One region of the Streptomyces javensis genome, then DNA from elsewhere that is predicted to be linked to it. Evidence: predicted binding sites of a transcription regulator. Region 1 holds the regulator's gene; the other holds the start of a gene.
What was found. Region 1 encodes HrcA, which represses chaperone genes, less so after heat shock. Its sites were predicted from a motif close to TTNGCACTCNGNNNNNCNGAGTGCNAA; they were not measured.
Positions count from the first base shown of each region.

Region 1 (3,407 bases):
GCGGATCTTGATGCCTGCGGCGGGTTGTTCCCCACACCGCCCCAGCCCCTGCCCGCGTGGTCCGCCGGACAGCCCTAGGCGAACGACTAGAGCGAGTGACTGGAACGAGCGACTGGAGCGACGGTCAGCCGGACACGCCGAAGCGGGCGGCCAGTTCGTCGCGTTGGGCCCGTACGAACGCGGCGTCCACCACGGAGCCGTGCCCCGGGACGTACCGCGCGTCCGCGCTGCCGAGGGCGAGCAGCCGGTCGAGGGCGGCGGGCCAGTGGCCGGGGATCGCGTCGGGACCGGCCTGGGGCGTCCCGGACTCCTCCACCAGATCGCCGCAGAAGACCACCTCGGGCCGACCGGGCACCAGGACGGCCAGGTCATGGGCGGTGTGACCGGGCCCCACATTGGCCAGCAGCACCGTACGGCCGCCGAGGTCCAGGCTGAGCTCCCCGCAGACCAGGTGGTGCGGGGAGACCAGATGGTCCACCGCCTCGGTGGCGGCGTCCCGGTCCACCCCGTGGCGGATGGCGTCCTCGCGCAGCGCCTCCCGCTCGCGGCGCAGCAGCCCGTCCAGGCCCGTGGCTCCGTAGACCTCGCAGCCCGCGAAGGCGGCCGAGCCCAGGACATGGTCGAAGTGCGGATGGGTGAGCGCGATCCGGGTGGGGCGGCGGCCGGTCAGCCGGGTGATCCCGGAGCGCAGCTCGGCCCCGGCGCGCAGGGTCGCGCCGGTGTCCACGACGAGGATGTCGGTGCGTCCGACGACCACGCCGACCGTCTCGTCCCACTCCGGCATCCGACGGCGGGCCACACCGGGCGCGAGCCGCTCCCAGCCCGCCTCTTCCCAACACGTCTCCATACCGCGACGCTAGCTCAACGGGGATGGGGGAGAGTTGCTGCCAGCGGCGGCTCTTGCCCATGCCACCGCACCCCGCCGTACACTGGCGGAGGGGCTTTGGCACTCGTGCCCGGTGAGTGCCAGACGGACGACCTGATGAGACCGCTGGACTGGAGGTGCGCGGGGTGCTCAGCGAACGCAGACTCGAGGTGCTGCGTGCCATTGTCCAGGACTATGTGGGGACGGAGGAGCCGGTCGGCTCCAAGGCGCTCACCGAGCGGCACCGGCTGGGGGTCTCCCCGGCCACGGTGCGTAATGACATGGCCGCTCTGGAGGACGAGGGCTTCATCGCCCAGCCGCATACGAGCGCCGGGCGGATCCCCACGGACAAGGGCTATCGCCTCTTCGTGGACAAGCTGGCCGGAGTCAAGCCACTGTCCAGCCCGGAGCGGCGGGCCATTCAGAACTTCCTGGACGGTGCGGTCGACCTCGACGACGTGGTGGGGCGCACGGTCCGGCTGCTGGCGCAGCTGACCCGGCAGGTGGCGGTGGTGCAGTATCCGTCGCTGACCCGTTCGACGGTGCGCCATGTGGAGCTGCTCCCGCTGGCCCCGGCCCGGGTGATGCTGGTGTTGATCACCGACACGGGGCGGGTGGAGCAGCGCATGGTCGACTGCCCCACCCCGGTCACCGAGGATTCGCTCGCCGATCTGCGTGCCCGGCTCAACAGCCGGGTCGTGGGGCGGCGTTTCGCGGATGTGCCGCAGTTGGTGCAGGATCTTCCGGAGTCCTTCGAACAGGAGGACCGGGGGACCGTCTCGATCGTACTGTCGACCTTGCTCGAGACGCTCGTGGAGGAGACCGAGGAGCGGCTGATGATCGGCGGCACCGCGAACCTCACGCGTTTCGTGCATGATTTCCCCCTGACGATCCGGCCCGTTCTGGAGGCACTCGAGGAGCAGGTCGTCCTCCTCAAGCTGCTGGGCGAGGCCAAGGACTCGGGTATGACCGTGCGGATCGGGCATGAGAATGCTCACGAGGGGCTGACTGCCACCTCGGTCGTCGCGGTCGGCTACGGTTCCGGCGACGAGGCGGTCGCCAAACTCGGCGTGGTCGGACCGACCCGCATGGACTACCCCGGAACGATGGGAGCGGTACGCGCAGTGGCACGTTACGTCGGACAGATCCTGGCGGAGTCGTAAGTGGCGACGGACTACTACGCAGTCCTGGGCGTGCCTCGTGATGCCTCGCAGGACCAGATCAAGAAGGCATTCCGGCGGCTCGCCCGCGAGCTGCATCCGGACGTGAACCCGGATCCGAAGACCCAGGAGCGGTTCAAGGAGATCAACGCCGCTTACGAGGTCTTGTCGGACCCGCAGAAGAAGCAGGTCTACGACCTGGGCGGGGACCCGAACGCGGGGCCCGGCGGCGGTGGCGCCGGCGGCTTCGGCGCGGGTTTCGGCAACTTCTCCGACATCATGGACGCGTTCTTCGGCACCGCCTCGCAGCGCGGTCCGCGTTCCCGGACCCGGCGCGGTCAGGACGCGATGATCCGGCTGGACGTGGAGCTGAGCGAGGCCGCGTTCGGGACCACCAAGGACATCCAGGTCGACACCGCGGTCGTCTGCACGACGTGCAGCGGCGAGGGCGCGGCGCCGGGCACCTCGGCGCAGACCTGTGACATGTGCCGTGGTCGCGGTGAGGTCTCCCAGGTGACGCGGTCCTTCCTGGGCCAGGTCATGACCTCGCGGCCGTGCCCCCAGTGCCAGGGCTTCGGCACCGTGGTGCCGACCCCGTGCCCGGAGTGCGCGGGCGACGGCCGGATCCGCTCCCGGCGCACCCTTACGGTGAAGATCCCCGCCGGTGTGGACAACGGCACCAGGATCCAGCTGGCCGGTGAGGGCGAGGTCGGACCGGGCGGCGGCCCGGCGGGCGACCTGTACGTGGAGATCCACGAGGTGCCGCACCCCGTCTTCCAGCGGCGCGGTGACGACATGCACTGCACGGTGACGATCCCGATGACTGCGGCGGCCCTCGGCACCAAGGTGCCGCTGGAGACGCTGGACGGCCTGGAGGAGATCGACATCCGGCCCGGCACCCAGTCCGGCCAGTCGGTCCCGCTGCACCAGCGCGGCGTCACCCATCTGCGGGGCGGCGGCCGGGGCGACCTGATCGTGCACGTCGAGGTGACCACCCCGACCAAGCTGGACCCGGAGCAGGAGGAGCTGCTGCGGCGGCTGTCCAAGCTGCGCGGCGAGGAGCGCCCGACCGGCGAGTTCAAGCCGGGGCAGCAAGGGTTGTTCTCGCGGTTGAAGGACGCGTTCAACGGGCGGTAGGCGCTTCGGCCGGGGGTACGGGGGTTGGCCCCCGGGGGAGTGCGGCAAGCCGGGGCAGCAAGGGTTGTTCTCGCGGTTGAAGGACGCGTTCAACGGGCGGTAGGCGCGCCGGGCCGGGAGACGGCCCGCGCGGAGCCGCTGATCTCCGCGGCGCCCTTGATCCGGTGGTGAGCCGGTGCGGAGGGCATGACACGATGTGGCCATGTCCTCCGCGCTGACCGATCTTTACCGGTACCCGATCGTGC
Region 1 covers NZ_BAAAIF010000065.1:13,630-17,036, reverse strand. The annotation lists gene ABD329_RS37560 (MBL fold metallo-hydrolase) at 125-847, opposite strand; gene hrcA (heat-inducible transcriptional repressor HrcA) at 1,012-2,028, shown strand; gene dnaJ (molecular chaperone DnaJ) at 2,029-3,162, shown strand; gene ABD329_RS37545 (nitronate monooxygenase) at 3,365-3,407, shown strand, end outside.

Region 2 (3,407 bases), on a different contig from region 1:
GTCCTGTCCACCGTGGGCGTCGCGGTGAGCGTGGGGATCACCGCGGCGGCGGGGCACTATGTGGTGGGACTGGACTGGCGGCAGGCGCTGATCATCGGCGCGGTGGTGTCGTCCACGGACGCGGCGGCGGTCTTCTCGGTGCTGCGCACGGTGCCGCTGCCCAAGCGGCTCACGGGCGTCCTGGAGGCCGAGTCGGGCTTCAACGACGCCCCTGTGGTGATCCTGGTGGTCGCCTTCTCCAGCCAGGGCCCCATGGATTCCTGGTACTCCCTGATCGGCAAAATCGCCTTGGAGCTGGCGATCGGCGCGGTGATCGGCATCGCGGTCGGCTGGCTGGGCGCCTACGGCCTGCGGCATGTGGCGCTGCCCGCCTCGGGTCTGTACCCGATCGCGGTGATCGCCATCGCGGTGACCGCCTACGCGGGGGGTTCGCTGGCGCACGGGTCCGGCTTCCTCGCCGTCTACCTCGCCTCGCTCATCATGGGCAACGCACGGCTGCCGCACTGGCCGGCGACGCGCGGTTTCGCCGAGGGGCTGGGCTGGCTCGCCCAGATCGGGATGTTCGTCCTGCTGGGGCTGCTGGTCACCCCGCATGAACTGGGCGATGACATCCTGCCCGCCCTCGCGGTGGGGCTGGTGCTGACCGTGGTGGCCCGTCCGGTGTCGGTCCTGGTCAGCACGGCGCCGTTCCGGCTGCCCTGGCGGGAGAAGGCACTGCTGTCCTGGGCCGGGCTGCGCGGGGCGGTGCCGATCGTACTGGCGACCATCCCGGTGGTCAGCGACGTGCCCGACAGCCGCCGGATCTTCAACATCGTCTTCGTGCTGGTGATCGTCTACACCCTGGTCCAGGGGCCGACCCTGCCCTGGCTCGCCCCCCGGCTGCGGCTCGAGGAGCCCGAACCGGCCGACCTGGGCATCGAGTCGGCGCCACTGGAGCGGCTGCGCGGCCATCTGCTGTCGGTGTCGATCCCCCAGTCGTCCAAGATGCACGGCGTCGAGGTCGGCGAGTTGCGGCTGCCCCCGGGGGCCGCGGTCACCCTGGTGGTCCGGGACGAGAACAGCTTCGTACCACTGCCCTCGACGATGCTGCGGCGCGGCGACGAGCTGCTGGTGGTGGCCACGGACCCGGTGCGCGACGCGGCGGAGCGGCGGCTGCGGGCGGTGGGCCGGGGCGGCAAGCTGGCGGGCTGGCTGGGCACGGGAGCGGGTTGAGGCAGCTGTCGGAGGTCGCCTCGGGCGGTGTTTTCGATCACCGTATGTCTCGTGCCAGTGGACTGACGGACGGGAATACTGCACTATGGAGCGTCGTTAGCACTCATTGAGTGAGAGTGCCAGGAGGAAGAACGTGCCGACCTACCAGTACCAGTGCACCGAGTGCGGCGAGGGCCTCGAGGCGGTGCAGAAGTTCAGCGACGACGCGCTCACCGAGTGCCCCAGCTGCAAGGGACGCCTGAAGAAGGTGTTCTCGGCGGTCGGCATCGTGTTCAAGGGCTCCGGCTTCTACCGGAATGACAGCCGCTCCTCCTCCAGCAGCTCGAGCGGCGGCTCCAGCAAGCCGGCGGCGAAGAGCGACAGCTCCGGCTCGTCGTCCTCTTCGTCCTCGGACTCCTCTTCCTCGTCCTCCTCCTCGACGTCTTCGACGTCGACGTCGTCTTCGTCATCCTCGACGTCTTCGTCATCCTCGGCGTCGAGTTCGGCCGCCTGATCCGGCCGCCTGGTTCTTCGGCTTCACCGACACCCCGCCACCTCCCCCGGGAGGCGGCGGGATGTCGTTCGCGTGGGCGCGGATGGCTAGGGTGATCACATGGTCGAGACCAGCAGGCAAGCAGACATAGGGGTCATCGGGGGATCGGGGTTCTACACGTTCCTCGACGACGTGACCGAGATCACCGTGGAGACTCCCTATGGGGCGCCGAGCGACTCGCTCGTCCTCGGCGACATCGAGGGGCGCCGGGTCGCCTTCCTCCCGCGGCACGGCCGCAAGCACCACCTGCCGCCGCACCGCATCAACTACCGCGCCAACCTCTGGGCCCTGCGCTCGCTCGGGGTTCGGCAGGTCTTCGGCCCGTGCGCGGTCGGCGGGCTACAGCCGGAGTACGGACCTGGCACGCTGCTCGTCCCGGACCAGCTGGTGGACCGCACCAAGGGGCGCACGCAGACCTACTTCGACGGCGAGCAGCTGCCGGACGGCCGGATCCCGAATGTGGTGCACACCACTTTCGCCGACCCGTACTGCCCGGTGGGCCGGAAGGCGGCCGTGGACGCGGCGCGCGGACGCGGCTGGGAGCCGGTGGACGGCGGAACGATGTGCGTGATCGAGGGGCCGCGCTTCTCCACCCGCGCCGAATCGCGCTGGCATGCGGCGCAGGGCTGGTCGGTGGTCGGCATGACGGGCCACCCGGAGGCGGTGCTCGCCCGTGAACTGGGGCTCTGCTACACGTCGTTGACGCTGGTCACCGACCTGGACGCGGGGGTCGAGACCGGCGAGGGCGTCACCCACACCGAGGTGCTGAAGGTCTTCGGGGAGAACGTGGGCCGACTGCGCGAGGTGCTCTTCGACGCGGTGGGCAGGCTGCCGGAGACCTCCGACCGGGACTGCCTGTGCACCCACGCCCACGACGGCTGGGACCTGGGGATCGAGCTTCCGTAGCGGCGCGGGCGCAGTTGGACGGGGCATGAGGCAGCCGGACGCGGCGCGAGACCGTCGGACGGAGCGCGAAGCCGTCGGACGGGGCGCGAGACCGTCGGACGGGGCGGGTATCGCACGCTCGGGTGACCGAGTTATCCACAGCTCGCTGGCCGTCCACAGGCCCAAGCGGGATCGGGTGGGGGCGGGCATGGTGAGGGGGCCAGAAGCACCCGGACCCTCACGGCAGGCGGTGATGTGCCATGTCCCATCCGTCCCCCACTCTCGCGTTACCCCGCTCCGCTCCCCCGGCCCGTGCGGTGCCCCGCTTCGATCCGGTGCGCACCGGGCGCACCGGCGGATTCGGGCTGCGGCGGACCGTGCGGCGACGCCGCCGCGCGATGGCGGCCGGGCTGGCGCTGACGGCCGCAGCCCTCGCGGCCGCCGCACCGTCCGGCCGGGGGCACACGGACGCGGTGTCCTCCCGGGCGCCCGCGCCCGCGGGTGAGGAGCGGCGGGACGGCCCGCGCCCCGCCATGATCTCGGCGCCGGTCCGGATCGCCGACGCCGCGGCGGTACGGCTGCTGCACCCCGGCGACCGGGTGGATGTGCTGGCCACGCCGCTGCCGGACGCCGCACGGGCCCGGTCGTCCGGTACTACGGCGCGGGTGGTCGCGCGTGGTGTCCGGGTGGCCGAGGTGCCGGGTTCCCGTAACGCCCGCGCGACGGACGGCGAAGCCCACGGCGGCGCACCGGAGGCCGATGCGGACGCGAATGCGAG
Region 2 covers NZ_BAAAIF010000012.1:26,149-29,555, forward strand. The annotation lists gene ABD329_RS13645 (potassium/proton antiporter) at 1-1,212, shown strand, start outside; gene ABD329_RS13650 (FmdB family zinc ribbon protein) at 1,346-1,705, shown strand; gene ABD329_RS13655 (S-methyl-5'-thioadenosine phosphorylase) at 1,805-2,650, shown strand; gene ABD329_RS13660 (RcpC/CpaB family pilus assembly protein) at 2,890-3,407, shown strand, end outside.
Region 2: the regulator HrcA is predicted to act here: its motif matches at 1,309-1,335, upstream of ABD329_RS13650 (FmdB family zinc ribbon protein).